Regions from separate parts of the Xanthomonas theicola genome, predicted to be linked through region 2. Evidence: predicted binding sites of a transcription regulator. Region 2 holds the regulator's gene; each other region holds the start of a gene.
The links. Region 2 encodes FliA, which starts transcription of late flagellar genes. Its sites were predicted from a motif close to TAAAGTTTNNCNNNCNNNGGCCGATAA; they were not measured.
Positions count from the first base shown of each region.

Region 1 (4,933 bases), 640 kb from region 2:
GCGCCGCCGCGGTGGCTTCCTCGACCAGCGCCGCGTTTTGCTGGGTCGCTTCGTCCATCTGGGTGATGGTTTGATTGACCTGCTCGATACCGGCGGACTGCTCCTGCGACGCTGCGGAGATCTCGCCCATGATGTCGGTGACGCGCTGCACCGAGGACACGATTTCCTGCATGGTCTGCCCGGCCTGGCCGACCAGACTCGAGCCCTTGCTGACCTGGGCGACAGAATCGTCGATCAAGCCCTTGATCTCCTTGGCCGCACCGGCCGAACGCTGGGCCAGGGTGCGCACTTCGGAGGCGACCACGGCGAAGCCGCGGCCCTGTTCGCCGGCACGCGCCGCTTCCACCGCGGCGTTGAGCGCGAGGATGTTGGTCTGGAAGGCGATGCCGTCGATGACCGAGATGATGTCGGCGATCTTCTTCGACGAAGTCTCGATGCCGTTCATGGTGGCCACGACCTGGCCGACCACGTCGCCGCCCTGCGAGGCCACCGTCGCCGCTCCGACTGCGAGCTGGTTGGCCTGACGCGCGTGCTCGGCGTTCTGCTTGACCGTAGAGGTTAACTCTTCCATTGAGGCGGCAGTTTCTTCCAGGCTGGCGGCCTGCTGCTCGGTGCGGCGCGACAGATCATCGTTGCCGTTGGCGATCTCACTGGAGGCGGTATTAATGTTGCCGGCGGCCAGCTGGATGCGGCCGACGATATCGGCCAGCTGCTCGGTTGTGGCATTGGCATCGTCGCGCATACGCGCGAACACGCCATGGAAATCGCCCTGCATGCGCACCGTCAGGTCGCCGGCGGCGATGGCCCGCAGCAGCTTGGACAGCGCCTCAAGGTTGCCGTCTGCGGTGGACATCAAGGTGTTGAGGCTTTCGACCATCGCGCGGAAGTCATACTGGAAGCGCTCGGCGTCGCCGCGCACGCTGAAGTCGCCGGCGGCTGCGGCCGCGGCCAACTGGCCGATCTCGCGATTCATCGCGATCAGGTTCTGCTTGACCGTTTCCATCGTTTCAGTAAGCACCGCCTTCTCGCCCGGCAGCCGGTCCATGTCCTCGGAAAGATCGCCGATCGCATAACGGCCCATGATCTGCGCCAGGCGCATCATCACCGCGATATGCGAGCCTGCCAACGCGTTGACACCGCGCACCATGTGCTCGTAGTCGCCGGGGAACGCGCTTTCATCCATGCGGTAGCCGATCTCGCCCGCGTCGTGGCGGCGCGCCATGTCCAGCTGCGCGGCGATGACTCCCTGCAGGCGGTCGCGGATCAGATACACGGCGCTGGCCAACTGCACCGTCTCGTCTTTGCCGGTCACCTTGACGTTGACATCGAGCACGCCGCGCGACAGCTGCTGGACCGCCGTCACTGCCTGCCTGATCGAGCGAGAGATGGCGTTGCCCAGCAGTAGCGCAATGGCGATGCCGGCCAGCGCGATCAGCAACAGCGCGACCGCGGACAGCATCATGGCCCGCGCATCCGCGGCCTGCTGATCCTGGTAGCGCGTTTTGGCTGAAGCGCTCAGGTCTGCCCGCAACGCGGCAAGCCCGGCGAAGGTGGCGTTGGCGTTGTCCTTGACTTGGGTGCGGTTCACTTCCGCACCGCCAGCGATATCGCCGGCTTCGATCAAGGCCACTTGGCGCTGCATGCCCAAGCGCATCAGGCCATAACTGGCCTTGATTTTCTGCAGTTGCGCCTTGTGCTCCTGCTCGTTTGTCAGCAAACGGGTGAGTTCTGCGATGCTGGCTTCGACCCCTGTGAAGCGTTTGTCGTTCTCCTGCTTCCACTGCGCGATCAGTTCGGGCGTACCGATGGCGATCATGCGCAGGATATTGATGTCTACCCGGGTCAGCTGGCCGTCGACATCGCTGGCCAGTGCGGAGCCGGTGAAGTCCCGCGTGTAGAGGGCACCCACACTTTCCTTGGACGTGTGCAAGCTGTTAAGCAGGGACAGGCAGAGAAGGATGCTCGGGATGAGAGTTCCCAACAACGCAAGTAGGAACTTGTTTTTGATGGTGGATAGCATTTTGGGCCTCGTGGTGGTAAGTGTGGGCGGCGCAAGAAAATGCTGGCAGGGATCAGTGAAGCCTGCGAGCCAAACCAACCCAGTTGCGTCTTCCGTGTCGGCACTAAAGAACGTCGGATGCGTGCAACGTCAGCTAGCGCATCAGCAATCGATGTGCGACGCATGGAGATGCCGCCCTATCGGGGTCGGCTTCCGTATGTCGGCGGCAACCTTGATCGCATTCGGGAGCTAGGCGCTCTCTCAATAACGGCCGCCATCACGCAGTCTTTACAAAAATAAATGAGACATGCGTTGCATAATGAGCTTATGAGTCGCCTGTATGCGATCTTTGTCTGCACGCCGCAAGAGATGAGCGGTCGGCCGCATCTCCAGTAATCCGTAAGCGGGCGTGCTCGCACTAGACGTGGAAAATCTCGGCGCCGATCGATGCGCGCCGGTACCTGCTTGGTAGGGAAGCAGCCGATGGGGTCGCTCTTGAACCGCTGCTTGGCAGGCTTGTCGCCCCCGATCTCGGGCAGCCGCCAGACGCCATGGCGCTGCAAGCAGCGATGCAGCGAGGAGCCAGTCAGCTGCGGCAGGCTCGGCTGCAGCGCGTAGAGGCAGTCGTCCAGGGGAAGCAAGGTGGGCTTGCGGAAGGCCAGGATTGCCGCCTCATCCTCCACGGATAAGCGGACATGCGCCCAATCCCTGTCCCGCCGCGACAGGGACGTCGATAACAGGGGAAAGCTGATCGCGCTGTACGCGGTGTTCTCATGAACGGCGCCGCCGCCGGTTCCTGGGGCGGGGCGCGCTCAGGGCGCGCGCCAGGGCTTGGCCAGCCACGCGTCCAGCGCCATCGCCGGCATCGGCCGTGCGATCCAGTAGCCCTGGGCCTCGTCGCAGCCCCAGGCGCGCAGCATCTCGTAGATCTCCTCGGTCTCGATGCCTTCGGCCACCACCTGCTGGCCGAAGTCGTGGCCGAGGCGGATCATCGACGGCACGATCATGCTGTCGGTGCGGCTGCTCGGCAGCGAGCGGATGAACGACTGGTCGATCTTCAGCGCATTTGCGGGAATGCGCTTGAGGTAGCTGAGGTTGCTATAGCCGGTGCCGAAGTCGTCGATCGCGATCTTCACCCCCAGCGCACTGATTTCCTGCAACTGTTCGGCCACGCCTTGCGGATGCCGGATCATCGCACTCTCGGTGAATTCGATCTCGATGCGGCCCGGTTCCAGCGCATGGCGCGCCAGCAGCTCGCGCAGCATGGCGATGAAACCGGCCTGCTCCAGGTCCACCGCCGACACGTTCAGCGCGACGCTGAAGCCATGCCCGCGCTGCTGCCAGAGCGCGGCCTGGGCGATGCCGGCCTGCAGCACCCAGGCGGTGACCCGACTCATCAGCGCGGTCTTTTCCGCCAGCGGGATGAACTCGTTGGGCGCGACCGCGCCGAGCAGCGGATGCCGCCAGCGCAGCAGCGCCTCCACGCCGATGCAGTCGCCGCTGTGCATGCTGACGCGCGGCTGGTAGTGCAGGCTCAGTTGGTCGGGCGCGGCCAGCGCCTCCGGCAGCGCGGCCAGGATGCGGAACGCATTGCGCTGGCTGGCGTCGTGGCTGCGCTCGTACAGGCTCCACGGCTGGCCGTGCTGACGCGCCATGTCCACCGCGGTGGTCAGCGAGCGCAATGTATGGTTGGCGCTCAGCGCGCCGTCCAGGCGCACCGCGCCGATCGACGCTGTCGCCGCATGCGGAATGCCCTGGTGTTCGATCGCGGCGGCGAAGGCGCCGTACACGCGCTCGCAGCGCTGCGCCAGCTGCGCCTGGTCGCCGTCCTTCACCACGAAGGCGAAACTGGTGGTGTCGATGCGGTAGGCCGGCAGCCCGTCCAGCGCCTCCAGCAGGCGGTCGCGGGTGGCCAGCAGGTAGCCCTCGGCGTATTCCCAGCCCAGCGCCTTGACCATGTCGCGGAAGTACTCGATGCCGCAGACATCGATCGCCACCCCGGTATCGGGCTGGTTCGCACGCTGCGTCGACATCCACATGCTCAGGTCTTCGTCGAAGCGGCTGCGGTTGGGCAGCCCGGTCAACGCATCCACGAAACCGGTGTTGCGCAGGGTCTCGATCCGCAGCAGCAGCAGGTCGCGCAGGTCCTGCAGGGTGCGGCGGGAGGCGTCGTCGAACTCGGCGCGCGGCTCGGTGTCGATCACGCACAGCGTGCCAAGGCTGACGCCGTCGGCCATCAGCAAGGGCGCGCCGGCGTAGAAGCGCATGTACGGCGGCCCGGTGACCAGCGGATTGTCGCAGAAACGCGGATCCTGTCGCGCGTCGTGCACCAGCATCAGCTCGGGGTTGTCGATCGCGTAGGCGCAAAAGGCCTGGCTGCGCGGAGTCTGCGCCACGTCCAGGCCGATCCTGGACTTGAACCACTGGCGCTGCTCGTCGATCAGCGAGACCAGGGCGATCGGCGTGCCCAGGCTGCGCGCGGCCAGCCCGGTGATCAGATCGAACACCCGGTCCGCCGGCGTGTCGAGCAAACACAGCTTGGACAGGACGGCCAGTCGGGTGGCTTCGTCGGGACGCGGCGGAGACGGCGAGAGGTGCATGTCTGGTTAGCGGCCCGCAGACGGACGACTTGAATCCTACCCAAGGCGCCGTCCGCGCGCATCGAGCGCCGCGGCGGCGGCCCGGTCAGCGCGGCCGCTCGCGCTGCGAGCTGGGGCGCTTGAACAGCTTGCGCTGCAGCGAGCGGCGGTGCATGCCGAGCAGGCGCGCGGCCGCCGAGACGTTGCCGCCGGTCTCGTGCATGGCCTGCTGGATGTGCTCCCACTGCAGCCGGCTCAACGGGGTCATCGCGTCCGGCAGGTCCGCCGCATCGCCGTCCTCGGCGCTGCCCGCCTCCAGGCTCAGCGCGCGCAGGATCGTCTGCACCGTGGCCGG
Region 1 is NZ_CP049017.1:1,751,459-1,756,391, forward strand. It holds gene G4Q83_RS08010 (methyl-accepting chemotaxis protein) at 1-2,020, opposite strand, end outside; partial or broken gene G4Q83_RS08015 (IS481 family transposase) at 2,473-2,688, opposite strand; gene G4Q83_RS08020 (sensor domain-containing phosphodiesterase) at 2,812-4,599, opposite strand; gene G4Q83_RS08025 (response regulator transcription factor) at 4,685-4,933, opposite strand, start outside.
Region 1: the regulator FliA is predicted to act here: its motif matches at 2,264-2,290, upstream of G4Q83_RS08010 (methyl-accepting chemotaxis protein).

Region 2 (4,933 bases):
CGCATGAAAATCAAACGCTTCGTAGCGCCCGACATGCGCACCGCGTTCCGCATGGTCCGCGACGAGCATGGCCCGGATGCGGTGATCCTGTCCAACCGGCGCACCGACGAGGGCATCGAGATCGTCGCCGCCAGCAACTACGACGAGACGCTGGTGCAGCAGGCCCTGAACGCGGTGCGTCCGGAGGAGGCGGCGCCGCGGCCGCCGGTGGCCGCCGCCAACCCGGCACCGCGTGCGGCCAAGGCCGGCGCCGCGACCAACCCGGCGATGGCGATGATGGCCGCGATCAGCAAGCGCCGCAGCGCGCCGGCCGCGCTCGCCGCGGCGATGCAGGCCGCACCGGCGCGGCCGCTGACCCAGCCCGCCGCCCTCGCCATCTCGGCGATGCCGGCCGGCACGGCGTCCGCGCCGGCCGCTGCGGCGCCTGCGCCGCGGGCCCCTGCCCCGGCCGCCGCGGCCGAATTCCGCATTCCCGAGGACGTATTCCGCAACGCGCCGATCAGCGTGCCGCTGCCAAGCCCGTTCGCCGCCCCGGCCGCCGCGGCCAGCGCCGCCGCCGTGCCAGCCTGGCTCGAGGACGTCGCCGCGGTATCGCCGACCCCGGCCGCCGCGACGGCGCCCGTGGTCGCGCCGCCGGTACCCGCCGCGCCCAGCGCCGGGATCCCGGCGCTGCCGGCCCTGGCGCCGGTGCCGAGCTTCCCCGCGATGCAGAACGACGAACAATTGACTCAGCTGCGCGACGAACTGGCGCTGATGCGGCAGATGATCGAGCGCGAGATGAACCGGCTCACCGACGAACGCCTGCGCGGCTCGCCGGTGCGCGCCCAGGCGCTGGAACTGATGGACGACTACGGCTTCGACAGCGGCATCACCCGCGAGGTGGTCATGCAGATCCCGGCCGACCTGGAACTGCACCGCGGCCGCGGGCTGATGCTGGGGTTGCTGTCCAAGCGCCTGCCGATCGCGCCGCTGGACCCGATCGAGGAAGGCGGCGTGATCGCCCTGATCGGCCCCACCGGCGCCGGCAAGACCACCACCATCGCCAAGCTGGCCTCGCGCTTCCTGCAGGGCCACGCCGCCCGCGACGTGGCCCTGGTCACCACCGACACCATCCGCGTCGGCGGCCGCGAACAGCTGCACAGCTACGGCCGCCAGCTCGGCATCGCCGTGCACGAGGCCGACAGCGACACGGCGCTGCAGCAGCTGCTGGAGCGCCTGCGCGACTACACGCTGGTGCTGATCGACACCGCCGGCATGGGCCAGCGCGACCGCGCCCTGGCCGCACAGCTGCACTGGCTGCGCGCCTCGCGAGTGGTCCGGTCCTTGCTAGTACTGCCTGCCAACGCGCATTTCTCCGACCTGGACGAGGTGGTGCGCCGGTTCGCCGGCGCCGATCCGCAGGGGGCGATCTTGACCAAGCTGGACGAAACCGGGCGGTTTGGCAGTGCCCTGTCGGTGGTCGCGGACCACCGGCTTCCCCTCACCTGGGTGACCGATGGTCAGCGCGTGCCGGACGACCTGCACCGTGCCAACGCCGCCAGCCTGGTATTGCGCCTTGAAGATTTGCGGCGCGCTGCCGATAAGCCCTGTACTCCGGAGCAGACCCATGCCGTCGCGTGATTACGTCAATCTCACCAATGCCTTCCCCCTGTCGGCGACGCGCAGCGAACCGCTGGGCCCGGTGCGCACGATCGCCGTGACCGGCGGCAAGGGCGGCGTCGGCAAGACCAACATCTCGGTCAACCTGTCGATGGCGCTGGCCGACATGGGCAAGCGCACCCTGCTGCTGGACGCCGACCTCGGCCTGGCCAACGTCGACGTGCTGCTCGGGCTGACCCCCAAGTTCACCCTGGCCGACCTGGTCGCCGGGCGCTGCACCCTGGAAGAGGTGCTGGTGGACATGCCCAACGGCCTGATGGTGGTGCCCGCCGCCTCCGGCCGCCGGCACATGGCCGAGCTGCCGCCGGCCCAGCACGTCGGCCTGGTCAACGTGTTCTCCGAGCTGCAGCGCGAACTGGACATCATGGTCATCGACACCGCCGCCGGCATCACCGACAGCGTGCTGACCTTCTGCCAGGCCGCGCAGGACGCGGTGGTGGTAGTGTGCGACGAGCCGGCCTCGATCACCGACGCCTACGCCCTCATCAAGGTGCTCTCGCGCGAGCGCGGCGTGGACCGGGTGCAGATCGTCGCCAACATGGTCCGCGACCTCAACGAGGGCCGCCTGCTGTACGACAAGCTGAGCCGGGTGTGCGAGAAGTTCCTCGGCGACGTGTCGTTGAACTACCTGGGCTGCGTGCCGCAGGACGACTGGCTGCGCCTGGCGGTGCAGCGCCAGCAGCCGGTGGTCAAGGCCTACCCGTCCAGCCCGTCGGCGCAGGCGATCGCCGAAATCGCGCGGCGCACCTCGCGCTGGCAGGCGCCGACGGCGGCGCGCGGCAACGTCGAGTTCTTCGTCGAACGGATCATCCAGCAAGGGGTCGCCGCATGAACGCCGCCGCCCAGTACCGCGCCGTACAGCGCAACAGCGCCAACGACTACATCGCCCAGCATTCGGACCTGGTGCGGCGCATCGCCCACCACCTGGCGGCGCGGCTGCCGGCCAGCGTGGAGATCGACGACCTGATCCAGGCCGGCATGATCGGTCTGATCGAGGCCTCGCGCAGCTACGACGCCGACCAGGGCGCCTCGTTCGAGACCTACGCCTCGATCCGCATCCGCGGCTCGATGATCGACGAGATCCGCCGCGGCGACTGGGTGCCGCGCTCGGTGCACCGCCGCGCCCGCGACGCCGCCTCGGCGATCCGCAAGATCGAGCAGAGCACCGGCCGCGCCGCCGCCGCCAACGAAGTGGCCGCGGCGATGGACATGCCGCTTCCCGAATACCTGCGGTTGATGGAAGATGCCGCGCGCGGCCAGGTGCTGAGCCTGGAGTCGCGCATCGAGGACCACGGCGAGCTGGACAGCATCGCCAAGGGCGGCCCCAACCCGCAGCAGATGCTGGAGCGCAGCGAATTCGGCCGCGAACTGGGCAAGGCGATCGCGCAGTTGCCCGAACGCGAGCAGTTGGTGCTGTCGCTGTACTACGAACAGGAATTGAACCTGAAGGAAATCGGCGCGGTGCTCGGCGTCAGCGAGTCGCGCGTGTGCCAGATCCACGGCCAGGCCACGGTACGGTTGCGCGGGCGCCTGAAAGCGTTCGAAGCGGCCGACGCCGGCCTGGAAGACGAAGAATAAGACCCAAGGGAGTTAGCGGTGAACAAGAACATGCGGATTTTGATCGTGGACGATTTCTCGACGATGCGGCGCATCGTCAAGAATCTGCTCGGCGATCTGGGCTTCACCAACACTGCAGAGGCCGAGGACGGCAACAGTGCGCTGGCGGCACTGCGTTCGGCGCCGTTCGAGTTCGTGGTCACCGACTGGAACATGCCCGGCATGACCGGCATCGACCTGCTGCGCAACATCCGCGCCGACGACAAGCTCAAGCACCTGCCGGTGCTGATGGTGACCGCCGAGGCCAAGCGCGAGCAGATCATCGAGGCCGCGCAGTCCGGCGTGAACGGCTACATCATCAAGCCGTTCACCGCGCAGACCCTGCAGGAGAAGCTCGGCAAGATCTTCGAACGCCTGGGAGCGACCGCCTGATGAAAGCGACCGCCGAACGTAGGGCCCTGATCGAACGCCTGCAAGGTGCGCTGGACGCACTGGAACGCGGGGACGAAGCCGGCTGGCGCAAGGAAATCGACACGCTCGCCGCCTGGCGCACGCGGCCGATGATGCAGGGCCTGAGCCGGCTGGCGCGCGACCTGGGCCAGGCGCTCGGCGAGCTGCCCACCGTCCCCACCGAGGCCGGCGAGCTGGACGATGCCTGCTCGCGCCTGGACCACGTGGTGGCGATGACCGAACAGGCCAGCCATCGCACCCTGGACCTGGCCGAGGAATGCCGCGCGCTGGCCGAACAGCTGCGCGCCGGCGGACTGAGCGGCGAGCAGGGCGAGATCCTCGACAAGATCCGCCACAACCTCACCGAGATGGCCCTGGCGCAGAGCTTCCAGGACCTGACCGGGCAGATCATCCGCCGCGTCGCGGCGATCGTGCGTCGCGTGCACGAGGGTTTCGGCGCGCTGGGATTGCCGCCGAAGGACGACAACAAGAAGGCCGACGGCGGCCTGGCCGGCCCGGCGCTGGCCGGCCTGGACCGTCACGGCGTGTCGCAGAACGACGCCGACGACCTGCTGTCCGGACTGGGGTTGTAGGACCTGCCTACGCGATTGGAATAGGCCACGCCGCGCTTTGGTGCGGGCGGGGCAAGGAAGAATGAGGGAATTTATGCCGATAAACGACCGAATGATGACGCAGCACCGCGCGCACCAAAGCGCGGCCCTTCGGGTTGCCGTGTCCGGCCCCCAGGCGGCTGCGCGCGGCTTGAACAGGCGGCCAGCCTGTCGCTGCGCCGTGCACAACCACCTGGGGGCCGGACACGACAACGCGGCCTATTGCAATCGCGTGGGCAGGTCCTAGTCATGAGCGCCGTGCCCGACGACATCGCCGCCGATTTCATCATCGAGGCCCAGGAAATCCTGGACCGGCTCGGCGAGCAACTGGTGTCGCTGGAGCAGGCGCCGGAAGACAGCGCGCAACTCAACGCCGTGTTCCGTGGTTTCCACACGCTCAAGGGCGGCGCCGGCTTCCTGGCGATCAACGCCATGGTCGAGCTGTGCCACGCCGCCGAAGACACCCTCGGCCAGGCCCGCGCCGGCCAGGCCACGCTGCAGGCGCGGCACTTCGACGCCGCGCAGCAGTCGCTGGACTATCTGCAGTCGATGCTGGACGCGTTCGGCAACGGCAGCGAACCGCCGCGCGCGCCGCCGCAGTTGATCGCGCAGTTCGCGACCAGCGGCGAGGAGACAGCAGTGGTGTCGGGACGCGG
Region 2 is NZ_CP049017.1:1,107,347-1,112,279, reverse strand. It holds gene flhF (flagellar biosynthesis GTPase FlhF) at 4-1,620, shown strand; gene G4Q83_RS04935 (MinD/ParA family ATP-binding protein) at 1,607-2,491, shown strand; gene G4Q83_RS04930 (RNA polymerase sigma factor FliA) at 2,488-3,237, shown strand; gene cheY (chemotaxis response regulator CheY) at 3,256-3,648, shown strand; gene G4Q83_RS04920 (protein phosphatase CheZ) at 3,648-4,259, shown strand; gene G4Q83_RS04915 (chemotaxis protein CheA) at 4,527-4,933, shown strand, end outside.

Region 3 (4,933 bases), 2.3 Mb from region 2:
TGATGTCCTCGCAATGGGGCTCGCTGGCGCCGGACGGATCGATGGCACTGGACCTGGCGCTGGTGCTGGGGCGGCCGTCGGCGTTCGAGTACGTGCTGGTCCACGAGCTGTGCCATCTGCTCCAGGCCAACCACTCGCCGGCGTTCTGGCGCGAAGTGGAAGCGCGGTTCCCGGCCTGGCGTGCCGAGCGCGACTATTTCCACGCGCAGGGGCGGCGCCTGAAGGCGCAATTGCGGCGGCTGCTGAGTTGAGGCGCGGCGGATCGGACGGCGTGGCGGATTTCGCCTTAGCGCTGCGCTAGAAGAATTCCATGCGCAGCGCCGGCGGGCGCCCTCTCCCTGCCCGCCTGCAACCCGGCGCGTCTCCGGCGCCAGCGAGCCACGCGTCCCGAATGGCGCTACGCCGGCATGTCAGGACGCCGGGATCGGGCCGCGAACGCAGGACGTCGTGCGTCTATGCTTGTTGTCGGCGGGCGTGGCGGCAACTGTAGCGAAATCTTGTCTACCCCAGGCTTCACGGACCTGGTCTGCACGGTGCATTCAGCCGCCAGCCATCGGCGCTGCCGCGCCAGCCCTGGACGCCCGGCTGGCGCATTTTCGATTCAGGTATTTGCAGCCAGCGCAGTGTCGTGGGAGCGACTTCAGTCGCCAATGGCTCTACCTGTAAAGATCGTCGCGACTGAAATCGCTCCCACAAGTGGCATCGTTTGGATCGACGTGCTCTAGCCGCCGATGGCGAGGTCGAGCTTGGTCGCTGGCGCCGCGGCCGCCGTGGACGGGCGTTCCGGCGCCGCGGCGCGCGCCTGCAGCCGGAATACCGCCACCGCCGCGGCCAGCGTGCCGGCCTGCTGCTCCAGCGCATGCGAGGCCGCCGCGGCCTGTTCCACCAGCGCCAGATTCTGCTGCGTGGTCCGGTCCATCTGCGCCATCGCCTGGCCGACTTGTTCAATGCCGGCCGACTGCGCCTGCGAGGCCACGACGATCGCGGCCACGACGCCGTTCACCTCGCCCACCGACGCCAGCACCCGCCCCATGGTCCGGCCGGCGCCATGGACCTGCGCCGAGGCCACGGCGACCTGGGACAACGACGCCTCGATCAGTGTTTTGATCTCCTTCGCCGCCCCGGCCGAGCGCTGCGCCAGCGCACGTACCTCGCTGGCGACGACGGCGAAGCCGCGGCCCTGCTCGCCGGCGCGCGCCGCCTCCACGGCCGCGTTCAAGGCCAGGATGTTGGTCTGGAACGCGAGACTGTCGATCACCGCGATGATCTCGCCGATCTTGCGCGACGAGTCCTGCACGCCCTGCATCGCCGCCACCGCTTCGTCGATGGCCGCGCCGCCCTGGCGCGCGACCGACGCGGCGGCATTGGCCAGTTGCTTGGCCTGGTGCGCATGCACCGCATTCTGTTTGACGGTGTCGGTCAGTTGCCCCGCCGAGGCCGCGGTGTGCTCCAGCGCCCTGGCCTGTTCGGCGCTGCGTCGCGACAGGTCCTGGCGCCCGTCGGCGATGGCGCCGGCTTCGGCGTCGATCGCCGTGGCCGCCTGCTGGATGCCGGCCACGATCCTCGCCAGTCGATCGGCGCTGGCGTTGGCGTCGTCGCGCATGCGCGCGAACACGCCATGGAATCGGCCGTGCATGCGCACGCTCAGGTCGCCGCAGGCGACGGCGCGCAGCAGCGTCGACAGCGCACCGAGGTTGCCGTCCACGGTCGCCATCAGTTGATTCAGGCTTTCGAGCATGGTGCGGAAGTCGTGCTGGTGGCGGCTGACGTCGCCGCGCGCGCTGACGTCGCCGGCCGCCGCGGCCGCCGCCAGGTGCCAGATGTCGCGGTTGAGCGTGCCGAGGTTGGCCTTGATCGCGTCCATGGTCTCGGAGATCGCCACCTGCTCGCCGGGCAGGCGCGGCATGTCCTCGCCGAGGTCGCCGATCGCGTAGCGCTGCATCAACGCGACCGTGGACTGCACCGTGCCCACGTGCAGATCGACCAGCGCATTGGCATCGTGCAGCAGTTGCCCGTATTGGCCCGGGAACGCCGCCGCGTCGCTGCGGTGCGCGACCGCTCCGGCGGCGTGGCGCTGCGCCATCTGCCGCTGCTCGGCGAGCACCGCGCGCAGTTGCGCTTGCATGGTGTGCATGCTGCGCAGCAGATCGGCGGCCTCGTCGTTGCCGTGCACCGGCAGCGGTTGGTCGAGACGGCCGGCGGCGATCGCCGCGGCGATCGGCGTCCCTTCGCGCAGCGGCCGCACCAGGCTCTGGGTGATGCACCAGCCCAGCCAGGTGCTGACCGCTAGCAGCAGGCCGCCGCCGATCAGCAGCATCCAGCGCGCGCGGGCCATCGTTGTCACCGCGTCGGCATACGCCTGGTCGCTGAGCGCGCGCAGGTGGGTGGCGTTGCGCTGGATCGCCTGCTGCCAGTTCGCCAACAGCGGCTGCAGCGTGTACAGGTGCAGGGTCTGCGCATCCACGTTCTTGTTGTCGGCGGCCAGCGCCAGCACCTGGGTCTGGAACGGCGGCACCTGGGCGTAGGCCTGGTCGATCGCGGCGCGGCGCTGCGCGCCGGTGCGGTCGGCTGGGTCCAGGCGCATCGCGAACAGCTTGCGGCACACCTGCGCGTAGTCGCGCCCGGCCTGGCCGATCGCGCGCACGATCGCCAGCTTCTCGTCGGGATTGGTCAGGATGACGTCGTTGAGCAGGCCGATTTCCAGGCGCGCCTGCGCGGCCACCATCGCATTGGACAGGCGGATCTTCTCCCTTTTGTCCAGACTGATGTCGTCGAGCTGGCGGCGCGCCAGGGCCATGGATGCCAGGCTGGCGACGATCAGCGCGCCGCAGATCAGCAGCAACGCCGAAAAGGCGAAGGTCAGTCGGGGACCGACGGGATAACGACGAAGGAGACGGATCATCTGGGCCAGGGAGATGGGGGGCGCCATTGCCCACGTCTACCGTGGCTCTCAAGTTTTACTGAAGCGCGACCGGCCCACGACAGGATTCGGCACCGTGACGCCCGGACGCCCGCCATCGCGGCGTGCTGCGCGTCCAGGCGGGGTATCGGCGGCGGCGCTGGGAACTTGAGCAAGCGATCGTGGCCTTCGCGCACGCGCTGGCGTTCACTGCAGGGATTGGCCGTGCCGCGGCGTTGGCCAGGCGCGGCGCAGGCGGCCCAGGCGCGTGTCGCGCAGCACTCAGAAGAATCCACGCAGCAACGTCGCCACCGCCGTCGGCTGCTCCATGTGCAGGTGGTGGCCGCCCGGCAGCACGTGCAGGCGGCCGTGGCGCAGCAGCGCCGCGCGCTGGCTTCGCAACGGCTCGGGGAAATACGGCTGCGCCGGATCGGCGTAGATGATCCGCGCCGGGCAATCGATGCCGGCCAGCAGCGCCTGCACCTGCGCTTCGCCCAGCCGCACCGCGGTGGGCAGGGTCAGGCGCCGGTCGCTGCGCCACGCGTAGCCGCCCTCCACCGGCCTGACCCCGCGCTCCACCAGCAGCCGCGCCGACCGCTCGCTGAGCAGGCTGGCCTGCATCCGCGCGCGCACCGGCGCGGCCAGGTCGGGGAACACGCGCAACGGCGTGGGGTTCGGGCGCCGGGTCGCAGCGACGCTGTCGCGCAGCCGGTCCAGGGTGCCCTCGATGGTCTCGGCCAGGCCGCCGAGCATCTCGATGGCGACCAGCTTCTCGACCTGCTGCGGCGCCGCGGCGGCCAGGGTGCTGGCGATCGCCGCGCCCATCGAGTGCCCCATCACCGCGAAGCGCTCCCAGCCCAGCGCATCGGCCGCGTCCAGCAGCGGATGCAGCGCACTGGTCAGCAGGTAGTCGGCGCCGGCCGGCAACGGGTCGCTGTGGCCATGCCCGGGCAGGTCGAGCATGACCAGGTCCAGCTGCGGCAGCTGCACGCTCAGCGGCACGAAGCTGGCGGCGTTGTCCAGCCAGCCGTGCAGCGCCAGCACCTTGGGGCCATGCGGATCGCCGCTGCGCAACCCGGCCAGCGTGCCGGCCCGCGACGGGCAGGCGAATGCGCGCAGTGTCATGCGGCGCGTGCGGCCAGCTGCGCCAGCGCGCGCGCGTGCGCCGGGGCGGCGTTGAGGCAGGGGATGTAGCGCACCTGCATGCCGCGCGCGGCACAGGTCTCGACGAAACCCATCGCCACCTCTTCCAACGTTTCCAGGCAGTCGGTGGCGAAGCCGGGGCAGATCACGTCCACCCGCCGCGTGCCCTGCGCCGCCAGTTCCCACAGGCGCGGTTCGGCGTAAGGCTGCAGCCAGCGCTCGGCGCCGAAGCGCGACTGGTAGCCGAGCTGCCACGCGCCGGCATCCAGGCCCAGCGCGGCGGCGATCGCCCGCGCGCTGGCTTCGCAGCGCTGCGGATACGGATCGCCGTTGTCGGCCACGCGCTGCGGCAGGCCATGGAAGGAGAAGAACAGCGTTTCGCCGCGGCCGTGCTGCGCCCAGTGCGCGCGCACGCTGTCGGCGACCGCCGCGACCCAGGCCGGGTCGGTCGGATAGTTCTCGATCAGGGTCACCGGCAGCTGCGGATTGCGCGCCTGCCACGCCTGCACCACGTCCTTGATGGAGGCGGTGGTGGTGGTCGAATACTGCGGGTACAGCGGCAACGCCACGATGCGGCGCGCGCCGCCGTCGCGCAGCGCGTCCAGCGCCGGCGCCAGCGCCGGAGTGCCGTAGCGCATCGCCCAGGCCACGCGGTGATCGGGCAGTTCGCGCTGCATGCCCTCGGCCAGGCGCCGGGTGTAGACCGCCAGCGGCGAGCCCTCCGGCAGCCACACCAGTGCGTATTTCTGCGCCGAGCGCGGCGAGCGCCGCGGCAGGATCACCCAGTTCAGCAGCGGCCACCAGAACAACCGGGGAATCGCCACGACGCGTTTGTCGCCGAGGAATTCGGCCAGATAGCGGGCGACCGCAGGCGCGGTCGGCGCCTCGGGC
Region 3 is NZ_CP049017.1:3,560,624-3,565,556, forward strand. It holds gene G4Q83_RS16560 (YgjP family zinc-dependent metalloprotease) at 1-251, shown strand, start outside; gene G4Q83_RS16565 (methyl-accepting chemotaxis protein) at 722-2,902, opposite strand; gene G4Q83_RS16570 (alpha/beta fold hydrolase) at 3,182-4,024, opposite strand; gene hemH (ferrochelatase) at 4,021-4,933, opposite strand, start outside.
Region 3: the regulator FliA is predicted to act here: its motif matches at 3,045-3,071, upstream of G4Q83_RS16565 (methyl-accepting chemotaxis protein).